Regions from separate parts of the Desulfosporosinus acidiphilus SJ4 genome, predicted to be linked through region 1. Evidence: riboswitches for the same ligand, from Rfam matches in the RefSeq annotation. Region 1 holds a riboswitch; the other holds the start of a gene.
What was found. A riboswitch is a leader RNA that binds a small molecule or an ion and turns the genes downstream of it on or off. The one in region 1 is predicted to bind S-adenosylmethionine.
Positions count from the first base shown of each region.

Region 2: another riboswitch for S-adenosylmethionine. It lies ahead of DESACI_RS03475 (homocysteine synthase); the one in region 1 lies ahead of DESACI_RS02875 (homocysteine biosynthesis protein).

Region 1 covers NC_018068.1:585,870-597,386, forward strand. The annotation lists gene DESACI_RS02865 (ammonium transporter) at 1-1,016, shown strand, start outside; gene DESACI_RS02870 (P-II family nitrogen regulator) at 1,019-1,357, opposite strand; gene DESACI_RS25355 (hypothetical protein) at 1,877-2,011, opposite strand; SAM riboswitch class I at 2,209-2,336, shown strand; gene DESACI_RS02875 (homocysteine biosynthesis protein) at 2,514-3,710, shown strand; gene DESACI_RS02880 (NIL domain-containing protein) at 3,713-4,114, shown strand; gene DESACI_RS02885 (UPF0280 family protein) at 4,115-4,861, shown strand; gene DESACI_RS02890 (DUF6385 domain-containing protein) at 5,491-6,498, shown strand; gene DESACI_RS02895 (DUF6385 domain-containing protein) at 6,563-7,585, shown strand; gene DESACI_RS02900 (hypothetical protein) at 7,667-7,981, shown strand; gene DESACI_RS23395 (glycosyltransferase family 2 protein) at 7,920-10,634, opposite strand; gene DESACI_RS02910 (glycosyltransferase family 2 protein) at 10,615-11,517, opposite strand, start outside.
Region 2 covers NC_018068.1:734,382-745,898, reverse strand. The annotation lists gene DESACI_RS03495 (sensor domain-containing protein) at 1-2,215, opposite strand, end outside; gene DESACI_RS03490 (ArsR/SmtB family transcription factor) at 2,585-2,953, shown strand; gene DESACI_RS03485 (2-hydroxyacyl-CoA dehydratase) at 3,001-7,230, shown strand; gene DESACI_RS03480 (VOC family protein) at 7,457-7,969, opposite strand; SAM riboswitch class I at 8,242-8,351, shown strand; gene DESACI_RS03475 (homocysteine synthase) at 8,537-9,826, shown strand; gene metA (homoserine O-acetyltransferase MetA) at 10,010-10,933, shown strand; gene DESACI_RS03465 (amino acid permease) at 11,156-11,517, shown strand, end outside.

The DNA of each region.
Region 1 (11,517 bases):
AAAATGTCGGACTCACGCCTAACCCGGATTATGCAGCTACAATTCCTCATTTGTTGTTTTTTATGTTTCAGCTAATGTTTGCTATTATCACTCCGGCAGTTATAAGCGGTGCAACTGCAGAAAGAATGCGTTTTCCGGCATTTCTCCTGTTCATATTCTTTTGGAGCACTTTCGTTTATATCCCTCTAGCCCATTGGGTGTGGGGAGTTGGCGGCTGGATGAGAAATCTTGGAGTCATGGATTTCGCAGGCGGAACCGTTGTAGAAATGGCCTCAGGAGTGTCAGGCTTAGTAGCGGCTTTAGTTATCGGAAAACGTTTGAGAGTGGGATACGAATTTAATATTCCTCATAATATGCCCAATGTTCTCCTGGGAGGAGGACTGTTGTGGTTCGGTTGGTTTGGTTTCAATGCCGGGGGCGCAATGGGAGCAAATGGACTCGCTGTTTTAGCTCTAACTACAACCCAAATAGCTGGAGCAGCCGGAATGATCGGATGGGCGCTTCTAGAGTGGTTCCATCGTCGGCAAATTACTGTATTTGGAGCCATCAGCGGTATTATTGCTGCTTTAGTGGCGATAACGCCGGCAGCAGGGTTTGTTTCTTCCGGAAGTTCTTTACTCATTGGATTTATTGCTGGAGGAATTTGCTACTTGGGTGTAAGTGTACTTAAGGATAAGCTAGGTTACGATGATGCCCTCGACGTTTTTGGCATTCATGGGATTGGCGGCACGTGGGGTACACTGGCCACAGGGATTTTTGCAGATGTAAGACTTAATTCTCAGGGCCATAATGGTTTGTTCAATGGGGGGGGAATTCATCCGGTGTTAATCCAGCTTCTTGCCATTGTTGCAACGTACGTATTTACGAGCATCATGACGTTTGTTATTTTGAAAGCAGTTGCTTTGTTCACGCCTTTAAGAGCAACAGATGATGAGCAGGTCAACGGCTTAGATTTAACTCAGCACAGGGAAAATGCTTATCCGGATTTTGAACTTAATGAGAATGTGTATATTTAAGCTTAAAGCGCAGTCTCACCGTGTTCTCCGGTTCTGATTCGGATGGCATCTGCAACATCGTAAACAAAAATCTTGCCATCGCCAAATTTTCCTGTTTTTGAAGATTCAACAAGGGCAGTGATGACCTCATCAACCTTAACAGAAGTTACAACAACTTCAAGCTTTATTTTTGGTAATAGTTTAGATACTATTTCTTGACCACGATAAAATTGGGTATATCCTTTTTGATTTCCAAATCCTGAAACATTGGAGACGGTCATTCCATTAATTCCAAGATCAGAAAGAGCTGTTTTAACATCGTTTAGTTTTTCGGGTCTTATAATCGCCTCAATTTTTTTCATAGTTACACCGCCTATTTATCGTTTCTTTTGGGATAATTTTTACATTCTAATTCAGATATGAAATACTAATCTTAAAATTTGATACAATCTTCTTTATTATAACAGAAAGATATTCGAGATAAAATCCTAGTCAAGATGTAATAGGGCTGGGCAATGTTGCGCACACAGGTTCATTTTGAGCCTGGGCAACCAGTTAACAGTGATTTACGATAATAGGTTCACGCTGAAAATTTAATATTTGCTATTTATAAGAAAAACCGGGTCTTAAACCCGGTTTTGTGGTGTCTTCTTTTTAAATGGCGAATTTTTCCCTCGATCAGGCTTGCCGGTTTGTGCAGAATCTGCCGCTTTATTTGACATAAATCACCCCTCCTTTAATTGATAAAGTTCCCTAACGGAGTTAAATGATACCGTGGAATTCATCTCAAAGTTTTACGCTAGGATTTAAAACTGGTTTTTCGTAGTTTCTGTTAGCCAAAGGTGTTGATTGTACGGAACGATTTGCGGTTTGAATAAGCTCTACTCAGGATAAGTAGTTTCTTTGTCTTTTCCATAATCGGTCCGCCCATCCTGGTCTGGTGAATGCCCGCCAGGAAGTGTTTCACGTTTCGGAAAGGGGCGTTTTTTCGTCGAGGGCTGATCCTGCTTCTCCATGGTTATCCCTCCTCTTGATACATTTAGGTTTCCCAGTCCAATCGTAAATTTATACGAAAATCAGATGACTAAAAGAAGAAAATTGGAAGATAAAAGGTTAAGAGATTTGGAAATGGCTTCTGTAGTACTATACAAAGATTATATTGACATGGTATGTAACACATGTTAGACTCAGCGTAGTGAATTTAATAAGTATGCTCTTATCCGGAGTGGTGGAGGGACTAGCCCAATGAAGCCCGGCAACCCGCTTGCTGCATTCAGTAATATTGTGTGCGCAAGCATGGTGCTAATTCTTGCAGGAGTGAATTCTTCTGATAGATAAGAGGAGTGTCGATGAATAAATTTGGCCTCTTCGAACTAGAAGAGGCCTTTTCGATGCCTATAAATGGGCTTTCGAAACGAATTTTTCAGGCCTAGCTCTAGATTACTCTATTTAGAAGGGGAAGTTCTTTGGGAATACGGAAGGATAAAGCGGGAATGAAATCTGGAGGTGGGATGTTTCATGAGTATTGAGAAAACATATGCAGAGATCAACGCGAAGATCAAAGCGGGGAAAGCAGTTGTCGTAACTGCCGAGGAACTTATAGCTCTGGTGGATGAAAAAGGGCTTACAGAGGCAACCCGTCAGGTAGATGTTGTCACAACAGGGACGTTCGCGCCCATGTGCTCGTCGGGAGCTTTTTTAAGTTTTGGACATACAAAGCCACGGATGAAAATGCAGAAAGTTTGGTTGAACGGAGTATCTGCCTATGCTGGGATTGCAGCTGTAGATGCCTATTTGGGTGCTGCGGAATTGCCTGAGGACGACCCGTTAAACAATAATTTTCCGGGTGAGTTCCGCTATGGCGGCGGTCATGTTATTCAAGATTTGGTGGCCCGCAAACCGGTTAAGCTTAAGGCTATAGCCTATGGAACGAATTGTTATCCTCGCAAGGCAATTGAGACGATGATAACTCTGGATGAGATCAATGAGGCTATCCTTTTCAATCCGCGCAACGCTTATCAGAATTATAACTGTGCGGTGAATTTAACGGATCGGACGATCTACACTTACATGGGAATGTTGAAACCTCATTTAGGCAATGCAAACTATTCCACCTCAGGAGAACTGAGCCCCCTTTTGAAAGATCCTCATTTTAAAACCATTGGGGTAGGGACGAAGATTTTTCTCGGCGGTGGAGTGGGCTATGTTGCCTGGAACGGTACGCAGCATTTTCCATCGATTACGAATGTCGACGGAAAAGAACTTTGTGGCGCCGGAGGCACATTAGCTGTCATCGGAGACCTGAAGCAGATGAGTCCAAAGTGGCTGGTGGGCACTAGTTTTCTGGGTTATGGTGCAACTCTCAGCGTTGGAATAGGGATACCAATTCCCATACTTAATGAAGAAATCGCTCGGTATGCCGCTGCGAAGGACGAAGAGTTATTTGCACCCGTCGTAGACTACGGAGAGGCTTATCCTTCGTTTACTCCCGGAAACTTGGGTTACGTCAGTTATGCAGATTTGAAAAGCGGTAAGATCACGGTTCAGGGAAAAGAAATTCAAACGTCACCGCTCTCAAGCATGCCAAGAGCCAGAGAGATTGCCTCGACTCTCAAAGAATGGATCCGCAAGGGCGATTTCTTATTGACTGAGCCGGTTAAACCCCTTCCATCCCCGGCAGATGGGATTGTGGCTCACAGTATAAAGGAGGTATGATTATGGCTCCGAAAAGAATTGTTTTGCGCTTCGGAACTGATATTTCGGTAAAGCCGATCGTTTACCGTCTGGTAAAAGATTTCGATTTAGTCGTTAATATTGTCAAAGCAGATGTTAATCCTCAAAAAGAGGGAACCATGGTTTTAGAGGTCACAGGAGAGCAAAGTGAAGAAGGACTGGCCTATTTACGTGGGTTGGGGGTTTCGGTAGAAGATCTTAGGCAGGGAATTGTCCGCAATGAAGAAAAGTGTGTGATGTGCGGAGCATGTACTGGACTTTGCCCGACAGGGGCCTTATACCTAGAGCGCCCATCCATGGAAGTTCATTTTGATGAAGATCAGTGCATTGTCTGCATGCTTTGCACTAAAATTTGTCCCATGCGGGCCATGGAGGTTCATCTCTAAGTGGACTTTACAGAACGCACATACCGCCAGCGGCACCGGCAAGATGATCTTCTGCATTTTCAAGTCACGGTCCAAGAAACTGATCTGGATATTGGAGTGCGCAGAGAACGATTTTCCCGAGAATTGGTGGAATGGATCGAAGAAACAATCAGAGCTTGCCGAAAACCACTAGAAACTTATATTCAGCAGGATTCGGAATTTCTAAAAGCATTAACTCCCTATGAAGTACCAGAAGATGCCCCGGCCATCGTGAAAACTATGGCAGAAGCCGGACGAATGGCCGGGGTTGGCCCTATGGCGGCTGTAGCTGGGGCTGTGGCAGAGTGGGTGGGCAAAGCAATAGCTAAACGTTCTCGGGATGTTATTGTCGAAAACGGCGGGGATATTTTCATGAAAACAACTCGTTTTCGCAAAGTAGGAATCTTCGCCGGGGACTCTCCCCTGTCAAATCGGATAGCTCTTGAAGTCCATCCGGAACAAACTCCTCTTGGGATTTGCACGTCCTCCGGCAAAGTGGGGCCATCGTTAAGTTTCGGAAAAGCCGATGCCGTAGTCGTTCTTTCATCCTCTGTGGCTTTGGCCGATGCTGTGGCAACAGCTTGTGGTAATCTTGTGCAATCGGAGCGGGATTTGGAAAAGGCCGTCAACTTTGCCTCTCAAATCCCAGGAATTAGCGGGTGTTTGGCTATCAAGAAAGATCAGTTAGCTGCCTGGGGAACTATGAAAATAGTTCCCATGAAAGTATAAATTGATTAAAGTTTTACCGAAATAATTAAACCAATCAGGTAAACAATATAGTGAGTTATTAGTTATATTCTAAAGTCTCTATGATTAAAATGATAAAAGTATTAAAAAAGTATAAACAAATAAAAAAGTATTAACGAATAAAAACAGGATGGCAAATATGACATAAATATAATGAAAATAAAGAAACCTTAGCTTTCGCTAAGATACTGTCTTCGCAAAAATTAGCAGTCTTGCAGCCTCTGGCGAAAGCGGCAGATTTGGTTTGACTTATGCTAGAAGACGAAGACACTGTCTCGCACCTATTAACTCTTCTTGCAGTCTTTAACAGAAGGTTATACTTTCTGATAGGCATAAAAAAGGCCTCCCCGTCGGGAGGTTTTAGTTTTGCGCAATTATCTTTATCTTTCATCTTTTTGATCCTTTGTACAACCCTAATTTAGCACGAAATACGAAAGGAATCAATGCCCATTTTTTGGCTGACTTTTTCTTACAAATATTATAGAAATTAGTTTTGTCAAGGAGATAATTAATCATTTTTTTTTTGATCTTTAACGGTAACTCGAGTGCTAATTATAATGATTGCAGGATAGGATAAATTGAATAAAAATGCCCAAGACAGGGGGCTGGTTATGAGTAAGATGTCAGAACTCATGGATTTTCCGGAAAATTGGCTGCCTATTGGCGGAAATCTCGCATCCAATTGGAATTTTAACCAGGATTCACAGGATCAATTTTGCTTAGAGATTTCTAATTCGGGAAGCAATAGAGCGGGAATTATCCAAACCGAAAATAATTGTTTAGAGGTTCGCGGCAACAAACGCTGGTTTATATGTGGAGTTTATCAAAGCGAATACCCGAACGTAAAGGCCTATGTGCGGCTCTATCCCATATTTGCAAATGGAGATGTGCCGTTACCATGGATGTTTTGCTTTAACTCAAGGTCAAAAACTGGAAAAACGTTTGAATTTAGGCACTTTATTAATATCGATCCGAAGATTGTAGCTCTGCGTCTGGAGACGGGAATTATCGGATCCGGTCAGCTCATAATCAGTAAATTAATTGCTTATCCCATGATCCCAAGACATTATCGAGGAATCTACAAAGTTGAACCGGTAAAACAGGTGGATCATATCCACTCAATTGGAGAGATTCTTAAACCGGTCCGGCTTGCGGCACCAATTCCCTTAAACATTCCCGTTAATGTTCAAGCGAGGGTTGATAGTGATATTCGTAATTTAACTTCACAGCGTGACAGGGTACAAATCTATGGAAGCAGCCATGTGCCTTTGGCGACAACCGGTACCGGCCGGGTCCAAGCGGAAATCAGCGGCCATGGATTTCAAGAAAGTATTGAAGAGGCAGAAGTCGGTCAGACGATCTCATATTCAACGATTCGTGATGTTTCAGCACTTTCCCGGTATTCTTTTGCTGTTTACAATAGGGGATCACAGCCTGCCAATGTGCAGGTTGAGCTGAGTCCCGATGGCCTACACTGGCTGAAGGTGGGGAAGAGAGAAAGGGTGGAACCGGAAACCTTGATTATGATTCCCCCCCAAGAATTCCTGCGCTATACTCGTGTAAGCTGTGAGGCGGAAGGTTTAACCACCTTAAGAATTTGGGTTCAAGCTCAAAATTAAACGCAAAAACATAGCATGTAAGGAGTGAATTTCACTAGTTTATTACGTAAAAGGTGGGGCGGAAATGGCTTTAGTGAATCAGGTCTATAATAGTCATTTCCTGTTAGGTCAAGAAAACCGTCCGGATTTTCCTGATGGCTGGGTTCAAGCAGGTGGAGACAGTGCTACAACGTGGGAATGGCTTGGCTCTCCTCAGGGATCAAGGGCCGTGGAGATCATTCATCCGTCGGGGCCAAGAGCAGGGATTAGCTTAGGAAATGATGTTTTAGTCCCGGCGGGAGAAAGTCAGCGCTGGGAACTTAAAGTTGTTCTTCAGGCTGAACCAAGCGGAATTCCTTGTTACATCCGTATCTACCTTGGTGCCGTAAGTCAGCTCCAATTTGCTGTGCGCCCGGAATCGGAGCCGGAATCTTTTACGCGAGTTTTTGCGACGCCTGTTGGGGTCACAGCCCTTAGGATTGAAGTAGGGATTTTGGGAGCGGGAAGTCTGACAATTCACGAGGTTCAGGCCTGGAGGCTGTACCCTGAGCGAGAATTACGCTTAGATGATAAAGGACAAGTGTATGTTCGCCATATCGACTCTCTTGGGAAAATTCAAACGCCGGTATCGGTGAATGTTATTAACAAGACCCCCCTGCCCGTTGATATAAGAACACCTATAAAAACGGAGCTGCGTAATCTGATGCCTTCTCGCGATGGTGTGAAAATTTTCAGCAGCGAAGGTGCCCCTATTATCTCAAAACCTGATGGTTCACTTCCGGTAACGGTGTCAGGAAGAAAATTTCTTCAACGAGTGGAGATGGTAAGCTCCAGAGATATGGGTTCGACCGTTACGAACGATGTCTCTGAAGCAACTGTCTATTCTTATGCAATATATAATATGGGAATCGAAGAAAGTCTCGTTCAACTCCAAATAAGTCCTGATGGAGTGATTTGGACTGCAGATGATGTGGACAGAGAAGTTTTGCCGGGTGATCTTATTGTGATTACTCCTAACTATTTCCTTCGTTATATTCGTCTGGCATATCAAGCACAGATTCCCGGGTCTATGATTTCTTTAATGATTTGGTTTCAAAGCCAAAATTAGGAAGTTTATCATGAACGAATTGTTCTCCCTCAAAATATACTGGATTACATGAGAGGCTCGTATATAGAGGGGTGTTTGGCTATGGATGGTTTAGCTTTAATTTTTATTTTGGCCGTAGTGGTGGAAAAAATAGTTGAAATCTTTAAGGATATCGTTTATGCAATCCCATTTTTCCCGGATAAGTTTAGACCTTTAACTTTAGAACTTCTGAGTTTAGCTTGCGGATTAGTTCTTGCCTTTCAGTGTAACATCAACGCCTTACTATTGATCAATGTTAATACAACGAATCCAATCATAGGATTTATTATTACCGGCTTGGTCATTGGCAAGGGTGCTAATTTTGCTCATGATTTTTTTCATACGGTGGGAAAAAATCGACTTTCTCCCAAGGTATAAGGTTGGGTGCCGGGTCTAAAATTGATTGATATTGTTCTAGTTTTCCATAGGTGCCCTCAGGATCAAGCTCTTTATAACGGTAGTATTTAGCTAAACGGTCTTGCGGTCTGATCCAGCCAAGATGTTTGATTCGGAGAGGGCTGGCGGCGCTTCGTAATTCAATAATATTAACTGGAAACCTTCCGCAGTGTTGGGGGGTTTCCCGCCATTTTGCCTGAAACCCTTGAACATTGCGAACAATAAAGGGACGATACCAATGGTGAGCCTGCCAGAGTGAGTCATCACGGTAGTGAGTTTCAGTCCATAGATCATAAAGACGAAAGCTATAATAATCGACATCTTGGGAGTACTTTAGCAATTCTCTCAAGTGGCTTGGAGCATTTTCCTCAAACAGTTCATCAGCATCTAAAATGACAATCCACTCTGAATTGGAAGACAGAGCCATTTCCCAGAGTTGCTTGCGGAGAAAAATTTCGTTATGAAACATGGGTTTGTGGTTAGAATGGAGAGTTAAAGGAATTCCCCGAAGGAGTTCCCGACAGAGATGAACAGTATTGTCTACACTGGCGTCATCTAATATTACTGCCTGGTCGATATACTCTGTTGCTTGCTTAAGGACTCTTTCAAGATACCGGTCGGATTCATTGCGTACCAGCATAGCCAGCGTAATTTTTCCCTTTTCAACATGAACCTGCGGATGGGAATTCAACTGTGAAAGCTTTTGTTGGGAAGGGAGTGGCGGAATTTCGTTGAGACTGATAACTTGTTGTAATTCTGCTAGAGTTTCTTTGTAGTTTTGTAATTTTTCCAGTTCAGATTCCCGATAGATATGAAACGGCGGGTAATGAGTGTCAGCGAAGAGCTCAAGGCCCAAAGCTGCAGCTCTTATACAGAAGTGGCGATCTTCGCCGGTCAGCCCCAAATTATAGATCTCCTGAAACGATACGCCTTGTTCCAGAGCATGCCGGCTTATTAGTGTACAAGCGCCCAGGCCTCCGACTTTATAAGTTCCGGGACGGGAAAGCATTTGCATAAAGTCCTGTGTTCGGAGATTTGTTTCCTCTTCAGTAAGTGATTCATCTCTTCCCGAGGAATAGAGGGTATATTGATCGCGAATCCATACTTGTGGCAGAGGAATTAAGTCCGGGTTCCAACGAGTCCAAAAAACTTCGGAGACAATATCTTTATTGAGTGAAAGAAGATGAACAAGGGTATTAGGGTTAAGCCAGAGATCAGAATCTACGAGAAAAAGATAATCGAACATTTCGTCGAGGGCGAGTTTAATAAAATGATCTTTATAACAGGCAACCTTCCAAATGAGGTCCTCCCTCCAATGATGAGTAGTTTCATCGCGGAGATAATCCCCATTAAGGTTACCGGGATAAATTCGAACCTTAGGTTGATCTTGGGCAAATTGGGACAGGAGTTGGTGGTCATTTTGATCATCAATGAATGCAAAGTGGACTTCTAGATTTGTTGTCTTCAATTGAGTCAAAGAAGCAAGAAATTCGGAGAGAATTTTTTCATTTTGTTTGACGGGGCTGGCAATCAGAACCCGGTGTTTCATTGCTGTTTGTTCCTGCCTTTCCTTTGGGTAGTTATCACCATACATTATGCAATTGTTTTTAGCAGGAAGAGGGAATTCATATGATGTTTCAGCGAAAGGATGACTATCCATAGAAGCTTGAAGGATATTTGTGAGCAGACTTTTTGCCTGCTCATGGGTAAAAAGTCTAAGAGTGCCAATTTGGAGGCAGCGTTCTAGGTCTAATCTTGCCGCAGGGTGGTTCCTGAACAAGAAGTGTGCCGTTCCTCTAAGAAAGAGGAAATCCGCATGGTCTGGGTACATGATGAGTACCTTGTTTGCGAAACTTCGTAAGCTGACTACATCGCTTAACTGTAAATATCCAAGGGCCACATTTAATAACACATCTTCAAAGTATCCCTCACGGCCAGTCATGTTGGCGAGGGCTTTCGTCATGTGATTTAGTCCTGCCGCTATAGAGTTTTGCTGGTAGTATTCCAGTCCAAGACAGTAGAGAAGAAATGGGTTTCCGGAGTCTTTGAGTAATTCGTTTTGGATAATCTCGCAGTTGCGGGCGAACTTATTTTTTAATTTTAGACGGTCTTTAAGATAACCCGAGTGGTGAACTGTAAGATTGGCAGAGGTTAAGCCCGTGCCTCCCTTTCTTCTTAGGATAGCCGGAGTGACTTGTTCATGAATGGCTCCCTCAAATCGATACTCCGGTTTATTTCGAAATAAGCGCACTGCTTGATCTTCCGATTCTCCCAGTGACGGCCCCAGATAGCTTTTAATGGTTAGAAAATAGCCTTCCACTTGCCGATTATTTAAAAGCTCGAAAAAAGAATCTACGTTCACAGTCTGAAGTTCTTCATCAGCATCTAAAACCAAAATCCAGTCAGAAGAGGCATTCTCAAGGGAAAAATTTCTCGCGGCGGAGAAATCCCCGGTCCAAGCAAAAGGAATCACTTTTGCCCCCCAAGCAAGGGCTATATCGGGTGTTCTATCGTTACTTCCCGTATCTACCACAATCATCTCGTTCACTAAACCTTGGACACTTTTCAGGGAAGCGGGGAGGCAATCGGCTTCGTTTTTTACGATCATACATAGACTAACAGTTGACATATTCATTGACTCTCCACTCGCTTCCGAAAATTTTTATAAAGTTTTGTTTGAGGTTTTCCAGCCTTTGATCGTATCCCCTAAGAAGAAAAGATAAACCATTCTCAGAAGACTTCAAAAGAGTTTCCAGGGCTTCGCCCCAACGCTGAACAAAATGATTTGGGGATTTCCGAGAGGATGGGTGATTCAGGTAACGGAGGTAATCCTGATAGAGTTCAGTAGCCATGGGAATTGTTTCTCGCTCACGAATGTTGGGCAGGTCGGGTTGAATAGTACCTTTGTTATCTTGAACAATATTACGGATGATAGAAAGGAGAATGAATGCTTCACCTCGGTTTAAGGGGTTTCGCCAGAGATGGATGGCGGAGAGTTTTGCTTCCGGATAATTTCCGAGGAAGATTAAGGCAATGATGGAGAGAGTTTGAGCTGAGGAAAAATAAGATGAGTTCTTTGGTATTTGACGTAATAGGTTTAACCCCATGTTCAACCTTCCGGAATAAATGCAGTACTTGCCTAAATCTAAGAGAAAACGTTTATCTTCAAGAAAGCATTCTCTGTTAGAGTCAAGACAAAGGAAAGCTTCTTCAACATGGCCGGAAAGATAGAATAAGTTTGCCGCAGTGAGGCAGAGGATCGGATTTGCCAGGTATCCTTTTTGGGCTAGAATTTGATAACAATTTGCCGGACCTTTTTCACTGAGCAGGATCAAAATGAGAGGATAGAGGGGGTAGGGATACTTGGGATTGGTGTCGAGAGCAGTGACATAGGCATTGAAAGCCTCAGCTTTTTTGTCAAGTTTTTCATAGCAAAAACCAAGATGATAATGAGCTAAGAAACTTTCCGAACCTGTAAGATGACTAAACAATGCCGGGGGACTGCCGCAGAGGAGTGC
Region 2 (11,517 bases), 150 kb from region 1:
AAAACCGGCTAAGATAACTCAGTGATGAAAATCCAGTCCCAAAATCGTCAATGGAAAGACGGATTCCCATAGATTTCATTTTTCGAAGAATCTCCGAACTTAATTCTACGTCTTCCATACTCAAACTCTCGGTAATCTCCAATTCCAGCCAATGCGGTTCCAGCCCTGTATCATCTAAGATCCGGGTAATTTTTCCAATGAGATCCTTCTGACGAAATTGACGTGGCGATAGATTTACTGCAATGCTCACGGGGGGGTAACCCAAATCCTGCCAAAGTTTATTCTGAGTACAGGCTGAGCGTAGAACCCATTCTCCTAAGGGCAAGATAAGGCCATTTTCTTCAGCCAAGGGAATAAATTTCCCCGGATAAAGAATTCCTCTTTCCTGGTGCCGCCAGCGTACTAACGCTTCTATGCCACAAATCCGTCCATTCTTCAGACAATATTGAGGTTGATATTCAAGAAAGAATTCATTATTTTTCAAAGCACGACGCATTTCATTTTGCAGTTTCAACCGTTCCGACAGACGCTCATTAAGCGCTTCCGTATAGAAGTGATAATGGTTGCGTCCTTCAGCTTTAACCTGATACATAGCCACATCAGCATGTTGAATCAGAACCTCCGGTTCTTCGCCATCCACAGGATAGAGGGCAATACCCAAACTGGCCGATATATAAGTTTCTTGATCACCAATCTGAAAGGGGGAATTCAGGGCCTTTAGCAGTTTTCGCGCGATTTGAGCAGCTTGCTGCTCAGAAGACAGTTCCGGCAATAAAATAAGAAATTCATCACCCCCTTGTCTGGCGACCGTATCATCAGGCCTCAAAGCTTTTTGCAGTCGTTCGGCTATCTGGCAAAGTATAGTATCACCTACCTCATGTCCATAGGTGTCATTGATAAGTTTAAAATCGTCCATGTTAACGAAAAAGACGGCAATCTTTTCTTGACGACGGCAGGCCTGCAAAATAGCCAATTGTAAGCGGTCTTTAAACAATAAGCGATTGGGCAAATCTGTTAATGAGTCATGATTAGCCTGATGGGTTAAGCGATAAAGCAACGTTCGTTTTTCGGTCACATCGCGAAAAACTAAAACTGCCCCAACCACCGTTTCTTCCCGGTCGCGCATAGGAGCTACAGAAACTTCAATATGAAAGTACTGTTGGCTATGTCGCTGCCTAATCATGGCCGGATTTGTCACAGTGATGACTTTATGTTCCCGCAGGCATTGACGAACCGGCTGAACTAATGCTGTCTCCGCACTTTCACTGCAAATATCAAATACCTGCTCAATCCTCAGACCGACAGCCTCCTGACCGTTCCAGCCCGTTATCGTTTCAGCAACAGGGTTAAGGTAGGTTATATTCCCAAGAACATCCGTGGTAATTACACCATCTCCGATCGAGGCCAGGGTCACTTCAGCACGTTCTTTTTCTTGCCAAAGAGCTTTTTCGTTAAGTTTACGGTGAGTTACATCATCATACAAGAAGACAATGTTCCCAGTGGCGAGTTTATAGATGACCCCTTCGCTCCATCCTGAACAGCGCGGATTATTATAATAAACGGCCGGGAAATGTCTCTTCTCTCCAGTGCGATATACTTCAAGCACAAGGTCCCAGACACCTAATTCTTTGATCATTGGAAATAGTTCAGTGATCAATGCCCCAATCCCTTGCTGCCTGGGAATATTTTCAACTCGCTCCGCCGTCTGATTAAGAGCCGTGCAGATAAAATTTTCTCCATTGTTAATAGGTTCAAAAATCACCACCGCACTGCTCATGTTTTCAAACATATCACGATATAGTTCTTCCTGCCGCAGCAGCTCATTTTGAATTGTTAGGCGTTCACTGATGTCTTGTTTCACAACGACAGCGCAGCCTAACATCAGATCATCTTTTAAAATTGGAGAAGTAATAACTAAAGCGGAAATATTGGTCCCATCTGAGCGAAGGATTTCTTTTTCTTTAGCTTTGACAGGTTCTGAAGAAATTAGCGAACTCTGAAAAAAACAGCATTCTTCTTGAGAAATCTGAGCAGGGTCAAACAAATCCTTGAAAGATCGCACCCCTATGTCTTTAGCCGCATTCCAACCCAAAAGACGCTCAGCTTCCATATTCAAATAACGAAGAATCCCTTCCTGATCAAACAGCAGCAAGCCCTCTGCTAAAGCATAGGTCAGTGACTGAAACTGAAACTCGTTCGTTAAAAACACATCCATACTTCTCCTCCCAACGGAAAGGATTTTCAGCTTACATTATTCGACATAAACAGACTTAAAACCTTGTTAATTAAGATCTTTGCGAAAATAAAAATCAACGTTAAATTAATCATTTTTCTTTCACACTGATATTTCACCAGATCATTATTTTGAAGGCTCGAACTGTTGAAAAGGGATCAAACGATCCTCTAATTCTAGAAGGACCCTGTCCTAAAACCCCTTAATCCGGCATACAAAGAAACTATAGGTAATCAATCTCCACACCTAATAATTATCATCTTCGCATAACCAAACCTGCCAAAATTATTTACAAACATTCAAGCAAACATTATAATGTTTATTAAGTAAACTAAATAAGGGGGGATATTTTTGAAACGTCTAGTTAATCAACACTTGTGCAATCCGGATTGCCACATTCCCCCTAACCGTTCAAAGGAGTTGTCTCACTCACTCTCCCAAATGGAAGGCGTAACCCCTATTTTTAAGGCCTTAGCCGATGAAACTCGGGTGAAAATTATTTATGCTTTACTCCAAGAACCAAATCTTTGCGTTTGCGATCTTGCTCAGATTACTGAATTGACGATTTCAGGAGCCTCTCACCATTTACGCTTGCTTAAGAACATGGGACTCGCCCGCTCGCATAAAGAAGGAAAACACGTGCGCTATTGTATCCATGATGAGCACGTAAAAATTATCTTAGAAGAAGCGCTCAACCATTGTAACCACCTCCCAAGATAACCTACCTATGGAGATGATTTTGCATAATACGTCAGTGGAGGATGAAAATGAGTAGAGTTTTAAATATCGGATTAGACGTAGGTTCTACAACAGTAAAACTCGTCGTGCTCGACAATCGAAAAATAGTCTATAAGAATTATTTACGACATTTTTCCAATATACGAAATACAGTTGTTATGATGCTTGAGGATGCCAAAACAATCCTCCAAGGACATGCCTTGACCTTAATGGTTACAGGTTCCGGGGGATATAACATTTCTCAAACATTAGACGTTCCCTTTATTCAGGAAGTTATGGCCTGCTCCAACGCCATAAAAATTGTTATCCCCGCCACCGATGCGGCAATAGAACTTGGTGGTGAAGATGCTAAGGTCACTTATTTTGGCGATTCCCTTGAACAGCGAATGAACGGAACCTGTGCCGGAGGAACCGGAGCCTTCATTGATCAGATGGCTTCCTTGCTGCAAACAGATGCTCTTGGTTTAAACGAACTGGCGAAAAATTACAAAACCATTTATCCCATTGCCTCACGCTGCGGCGTATTTGCTAAAACAGATATTCAACCCTTGCTTAACGAGGGAGCTGCAAAAGAAGATATTGCCGTTTCTGTTTTCCAGGCTGTTGTTAACCAAACCATCAGCGGTTTAGCTCAAGGACGTCCGATCACGGGTAACGTGGCTTTTTTAGGTGGCCCTTTATTTTTCCTTTCGGAACTAAGAAAGCGTTTTATTGAAACCTTGAATTTGGATGAAGAAAGCATTATTTTCCCTGATGACTCTCAATACTTTGTAGCCATCGGTGCAGCCCTTTCCTCTCGCGATCAGCAACCGGTCACTCAAGAGTGTCTCTATGAACGGGCACCTATGATTTACAAAATCAACAATGAAGAAAACGCAGAGTTAAATCCCCTCTTTAAAGATGAGGAAGATTATGAGGCCTTCAAACAAAGGCATGCCCAGCATAAGGTTAAGCGCGTAGATTTAGAATCTTATCAAGGGAATGCTTACCTGGGGATTGATGCCGGATCTACAACGACAAAGCTGGCCTTGATTGACGACCAGGGAGGTTTGCTCTATTCTTTCTACAATAGTAATCAGGGGAATCCTCTTGAGTCAACGGCTGAAGCCTTAAAGAGCCTTTATGCCAAACTGAATCCGAAGATTAAAATCCTTAACTCTGCCGTTACCGGCTACGGCGAACATCTCATTAAAGCGGCTCTCAAAGTCGACATTGGAGAAATAGAAACAGTAGCTCATTATGCAGCTGCAAATTTCTTCCTTCCCGGCGTTGACTTTGTGTTGGATATCGGTGGACAAGATATGAAGAGCTTAGTTATCCGTAATGGAGTCATCGAATCCATCACGTTAAACGAAGCTTGTTCATCAGGATGCGGCTCTTTCGTGGAAACCTTTGCCCAATCCCTGAATATGAGTGTCCAAGAATTTGCTAAGATCGGCCAAGAATCCAAGCATCCAGTGGACCTCGGCACACGCTGTACCGTCTTCATGAACTCCAAGGTTAAACAAGTCCAGAAGGAGGGTGCTGAGGTCAGCGATATCTCCGCAGGCATCGCAATTTCTGTGATTAAAAACGCCCTTTTCAAGGTCATCCGTTTGCGGAACGCTGATGAACTGGGTCAAAAGATTGTTGTCCAAGGAGGTACGTTCTATAACGATACAGTCTTGAGGGCTCTCGAAACGCTTGTTAATCGTGAAGTGGTGCGTCCGGATATTGCCGGGATTATGGGAGCTTTTGGAGCTGCTCTAATAGCTAAAGATCGCTTGGAGACCGGCTATCAGACAACACTCCTGCCTCTTGAAGAACTTCAAGAGCTCTCCTCAGAGACCTCCATGAAACGATGCGGCCTCTGCGGAAACAACTGTCTGGTTACAATTCGACGCTTTTCCAACGGCAATGAATTTTTCTCCGGGAATCGCTGCGAACGCGGTGAGGGTAAAACCATCACAAAATCTCAAATCCCCAACCTTTTTGACTATAAATATAAACGGGTCTTTAATTATGTGCCCTTATCTCCCTCTAAAGCGACTCGCGGCACCCTTGGAATTCCCCGGGTTTTAAACATTTATGAAGATTATCCTTTCTGGTTTACCTTTTTTACCGAGTTAAACTACCGGGTTATTCTCTCCGGGCGATCTTCAAAACCCCTCTATGAACGTGGTATGGATACTATTCCTTCCGAATCGGCCTGTTATCCGGCAAAACTTGCCCATGGTCATATTGCCGATTTAGTGAAAAAAGGGGTAAAAAAAATCTTTTATCCTTGCATACCCTATAACCGTCAAGAAGACCCGGAATCCAATAACCATTACAATTGTCCCATCGTCACTTCCTATCCGGAGACCATTAACGCTAACATGGATATCCTGAGAACCCCGGAGATCACCTTTTATCACCCATTTTTACCGATTGACAATCCCCGTCGCATGGGGAAACGCTTAATTGAAGAGTTAGCACCGGAAAAAATCCCAAGCCAAGAGATTCTCAAGGCCATGGAAAAGGCTTATGCAGAGTTAGACAACTATAAAGAGGACTCCCGAAAGAAGGGTGAAGAAGCCCTTCAATATATCAAAGATCATCAAATAAAAGGGATTGTTCTGGGGGGAAGACCCTATCATCTTGATCCTGAAATTAACCATGGAATTCCGGAGATGATTCAATCCTACGGGTTTGCGATTTTATCGGAAGACTCTATCAGTCACTTAAACCAGGTCGAACGGCCTTTGCGGATTGTGGACCAGTGGGTCTATCATACAAGACTTTATGCGGCAGCAAGCTATGTAGCCCAACAGAGCTCTCTGGAGTTGATACAGCTAAACTCCTTTGGATGCGGTTTAGATGCCGTCACGACAGACCAAGTTAAAGAAATCCTCGAAGCATACGGCAAGATTTATACCGTTATTAAAATTGACGAGATTAATAATTTAGGGGCTGCCCGAATTCGTGTCCGTTCTTTAATCGCTGCCATCAATGAACGGGATAAACGTCAGGTAACCCCCGAAAAGCTGATCACAAGACCTTCGCGAGTAATTTTCACTCAGGAAATGAAAAAAACTCATACTCTCTTAGTACCTCAAATGTCCCCAATTCACTTTCAGTTTTTTCAAACCGGTTTTGAAATGGCAGGCTATACGATTGAAATTTTACCTTCCGTCGATAAATCTGCCATTGATGAAGGCTTAAAATACGTGCATAATGATGCTTGCTACCCGGCTATTATTGTCGTCGGACAAATCATGAAAGCCTTAAATTCCGGCAAGTATGATTTAAACAACACCTCAGTTATCATCTCCCAAACCGGTGGAGGATGCCGGGCGACCAACTATATTGCCTTTATCCGCAAGGCCTTGGCGGACGCCCATCTGGGACACATCCCGGTAGTTGCTTTAAATACGGGAAATTCATCCAGCTTAGAGCAAAACCCAGGCTTTAAAATTACCCTTCCCATTTTTAAGAAAGTGATGCAGGGATTGATCTACGGAGATCTCCTGATGCGCGTTCTTTACCGAGTGCGCCCTTACGAAATGGAACCAGGCTCAGCGAATCGCTTATATGAATCCTGGGTAGCACGCTGTCAAGAATCCTTAAAGACAGGTAATACCAAGGACTATGAAAAAAACATCCGGCAAATTGTCGAGGACTTTGACTCCCTCCCGATTCACGAAGATTGGCTCAAACCTAAAGTCGGGGTTGTGGGTGAAATTCTTGTTAAATTCCATCCCACGGCTAATAATAACATTGTGGAACTGCTGGAATCTGAAGGCGCGGAAGCAGTTGTACCTGACCTCGCAGATTTCCTATTATACGGTGCTTTTGATAACCGTATTAAATACCAACAATTATCCGGAAGTTTTTGGAGTATGGTGTCCGGCAATTTCTCCATCGGTCGGATTGAAGCCTATCGCCGGGAGATGAAAAAGGCTCTCAATGCCAGTAAACGCTTTACAGCCCCCAAACCTATTGAAGAAATAGCCAAATACGCTTCAAACCATCTTTCCCTTGCCAATCAGTCAGGAGAAGGCTGGTTTTTGACCGGAGAGATGGTGGAATTGATTCGCAGCGGAGTCAACAATATCATTTGTTTGCAGCCTTTTGCCTGCTTACCAAACCATATTACAGGAAAGGGTATGATTCGTGAACTCCGGCGCTCATACCCTGCGGCCAACATTGCACCTATTGACTACGATCCCGGAGCCAGCGAAGTTAATCAGCTTAATCGGATTAAACTAATGCTGTCAGTAGCCATGGAAAACCTCTAATTGAACTACTTCTAAGGAAATCGCCTCCTGTGCGAAGTACCTGGCACAGGAGGCGATTTATTTAATCCAACTGTCTTTAACTCAATTACTACAGAGTTTATTAAGTATCTCCTTAAAAAATAGCCCCGAACACTATAGACCTCAAAGGAAGGCAGCTTCGCCCACAATAGTGAACTCATTGCATGGAGAATCGGTAAAGCTCTGGGCGAAGCTACCCGACCTAAAGTCATGATCTATTTTCATCATCCGCTGGTGCTGCAATTGCAGCATGGGAATCTAAACAAGATTTTATATAATCAACGGGCACATCCATTCTAATAGCAGTTTCTTCGACCGATAGGCCACTATTTATAAATCGCCGGACAACCATCATCAAATTTTCTCCAACTTCTATGATATGCTTGTCTGGATCATAGAAGCGAACAACACGCTGTCCCCAAGAATGTTCCAGCAAAGGATGTACATAGTTAATGTCTGCAATAACATTTATCTTTTGAAGAAAACCCTCAAAATCATCTTCTTCAAAATATAACTCCGCTGCATTTCCTCCGAAAACAATTTCATGATCCTTTTTTCGAATAAATTTAAGCCAAGTATCTTTTGTTTGTAAAGCAATACCGCCTGTTAGAGTTACATTGGCGCCAAAATCAAAAATAACTTCTAGGCCAAGCACTTCATAGTAAAAATGTTTTGCCGTTTCCATATTCGAAACGACTAACAAAGGACTTGAGAATTTCATTGTACGCCTCTCCATTCTAATTCTAATCTCTAATCTCATTTCTGTTTTTTAAACCGAATTTACCTTGCAAAACATCTTCCAGACACTTTTGCGGCCTGATTACTTATCATCATAACCCTAAATCAGGGAAATTCAACCATCAGTTTACAGAACCTGAGGAGTTAGCGGTAATCCATAAATTACCTCAAACTATTACTCCATTTACATCTTGACAGAAAAAAGGGTTTACTTTATAGTAGCTATATTATCTTGATTCCAAGTAAATATTGAATCTCTTATCAAGAGTGGCGGAGGGACTGGCCCTATGATGCCCGGCAACCGATAGCAAAGCTATAAGGTGCTAATTCCAGCAGAACCTTACTTAGGTTCTGAGAGATGAGAGCAGCGTGTTAAATACTTAACGATCGCTTCTCTGAAGCGATCGTTTTCTTTATTTATCAATAACTTCGCTGAACTTACCCTCTCCTGATAACCTATATAAACTCAACGGCAATCAAGATTCTCAAAAGTACGTCTCAGTGGAAATTACTGCCCCGAAAAACCTATTACGAAAAGGAGAGAAATGCAATGACCGAAAAACACCAATTTGGATTTGAGACTGTTTCATTACATGGGGGACAAAGTCCCGATTCTGCAACCAATTCCCGTGCCGTTCCTATCTACCAAACCTCTTCCTTTGTTTTCAACGACACAGAACATGCTGCTAACCTCTTTTCTTTAAAGGAACCCGGCAACATTTATTCTCGGATCATGAATCCCACCCAAGATGTTTTTGAGCAGCGCCTTGCCCTTCTTGAAGGAGGCGTAGGTGCACTGGCTACCTCGTCCGGACAAGCGGCTATTACGTATGCTATCCTTAACATCGCCCAAGCCGGAGATGAAATTGTCGCTTCAGGCTCTCTTTACGGCGGTACGTATACCTTGTTCGCCTACACCTTAGCTAAATTGGGAATTAAAACTCACTTTGTCAACGGCGATCATCCCGAAGAGTTTCGCGCTAAAATTACGGAACGAACAAAAGCTCTCTATACCGAGACCATTGGCAATCCTCAAATCAATGTAGCCGACATTACGAAACTTGCCATTATTGCTCACGAAAATAATCTTCCGCTCATCGTAGACAATACCTTTGCCTCCCCTTACTTATGCCGCCCCATTGAACATGGCGCTGATATCGTTGTTCATTCAGCGACTAAGTTTATCGGCGGGCACGGGACATCTATTGGAGGAGTCATTGTTGATTCCGGAAACTTCAGCTGGAATAACGGCAAATTCTCCGGACTCAGCGAGCCCGATCCTAGCTACCATGGAATTGTCTATACCGAAGCCTGCGGCAGAGCCGCCTATATCACCAAGGCCCGGGTATCTCTCCTGCGTGATACTGGAGCCGCCCTATCTCCGTTTAACTCCTTCCTATTTTTGCAGGGCTTAGAAACCCTTCCGCTTCGTATGGAACGTCACGTAGAAAATGCTCAGAAGGTGGCAGAATTTCTAAACCAGCATCAATTCGTCACTTGGGTAAATTACCCCAGCCTGCCTAACAGCCCCTATCGCGCCCTTGCCGAGAAATATTTACCTAAAGGTGCCGGCTCAATCTTTACCTTTGGGGTCAAAGGCGGTTTACGCGAGGGAGAAAAATTCATCAACAAGCTTCAGCTGTTTTCTCATTTAGCCAACGTGGGCGATGCAAAATCCCTGGTGATTCACCCGGCAAGTACCACTCATCAACAGCTCGATGAAGCCTCTCAACGCGCCGCCGGAATCTCACCGGACATGATCCGCCTCTCTATTGGTTTAGAGACTATCGATGACCTTCTTTATGATCTGGATCAAGCTCTTAGTGCCAGCCAGATATAAATATCGTAAATTTAGAAGGGCAAAGAAGGAAAAGAATCAACGATTTCGCCTTGAATATCAGGAATTGAAAGATAGAACCTCCGTTTTATCACGATCTTAGCAGCAACAATAAATTTGCAGATACCAAATCAATGAGTTTTCAAAATTCTTTATCTATCTGAAGTGAAACGGAGGTTTAGTTAAATGCCGATTAAAATCCCGGAACATTTACCGGCTATGGAAATACTCAATCAAGAAAATATTTTCGTCATGGGTTACGAACGTGCTTTTCACCAAGATATTCGCCCCTTGAAAATTGTGATCCTTAATCTTATGCCCCGCAAAGAAACCACAGAAACTCAACTCTTAAGACTGCTCGGAAATTCCCCCTTGCAAGTCGAAATCGTTCTTTTGCGAATTGAAAGCCATCAGTCCAAAAACACCTCTCAAGAACACTTAGATGCTTTTTATCAAAGTTTTAGTGATATAAAGAACCACAACTATGATGGCATGATTATCACAGGGGCACCGGTAGAACACTTAGACTTCGAAGAAGTTACCTACTGGAAGGACCTGCAGGAAATTATGGATTGGTCAACAACTCACGTCACATCGACGTTTCACATTTGCTGGGGAGCTCAGGCCGGATTGTATCACCATTATGGTATTCCCAAATACCCTTTGCCTGAAAAGTTGTTCGGTATCTTTCAACATGATGTCAATAAGAGCGGCTTCAACGGTATGCAGCTCCTGCGGGGTTTTGATGACGAATTCTATGTTCCCCACTCCCGTCATACGGAAACCAAACGCAGCGACCTCGCTAAGCATCCCGAATTAGAGATTTTATCCGAGTCCAGCGAAGCAGGAGTTTACATTGTTGTTTCCAAGGATAGGCGCCAGGTCTTTGTCACCGGTCATTCTGAGTATGATACCTTAACCCTCAAAGAAGAATATGACCGGGATCTTGCCAAAGGTCTCCCAATAGCTCTTCCCAACAACTACTTCCCTAACAACGATCCCACGAAAACTCCCGTTCACCTGTGGCGCTCACATACAAATTTACTCTTTCAGAACTGGTTGAATTATTACGTCTACCAAGAAACGCCCTATGATCTTGGCGGCCGCTAAGAGGAAACCGCCAATCTCAAAAGCGCACCCCAAATGTTGGCTATCCAATATTTGAGGTGTGCTTTTTTAATATTTTTTATAACTGAAAAGATCCCTAAATGAAACAAGGCCGCCTTTCTTAGAAACGGCCTGATGATATCACCCTCTGGATAGGAACAAATCTACATGCATATACTGAAAAGGTCAAATCACAAACATTTTATAGGAAAGGAAGCAAGAAATTTGACTTCGGTACAGAACAAATCTTCCAAAATGTCGGCATTTTCCTTAACCATGTTGGCCATAGGGAGTATTATCGGCGCGGGAATGTTTTTGGGAGTCGGCTTAACGATCAAACTTGCCGGTCCGTCGATTATTCTCGCTTACGCCCTCATGGGTATCTTAATGTATTTTAACTTATCCTTTTTGGCAGATCTCTCTTTGCTCGATCCGGAAAAAGGTTCGTTTCAAACCTATGCTTCCAAGGCTTTTGGAACGGGAGTCGGGTTTGTTATCGGTTGGCTTTACTGGATCTCCGGAATTCTGGTTATGTCCAGTGAGGCAACAGCCGCCGCAATTTTCAGCGCTCTTTGGTTTCCAGGAAT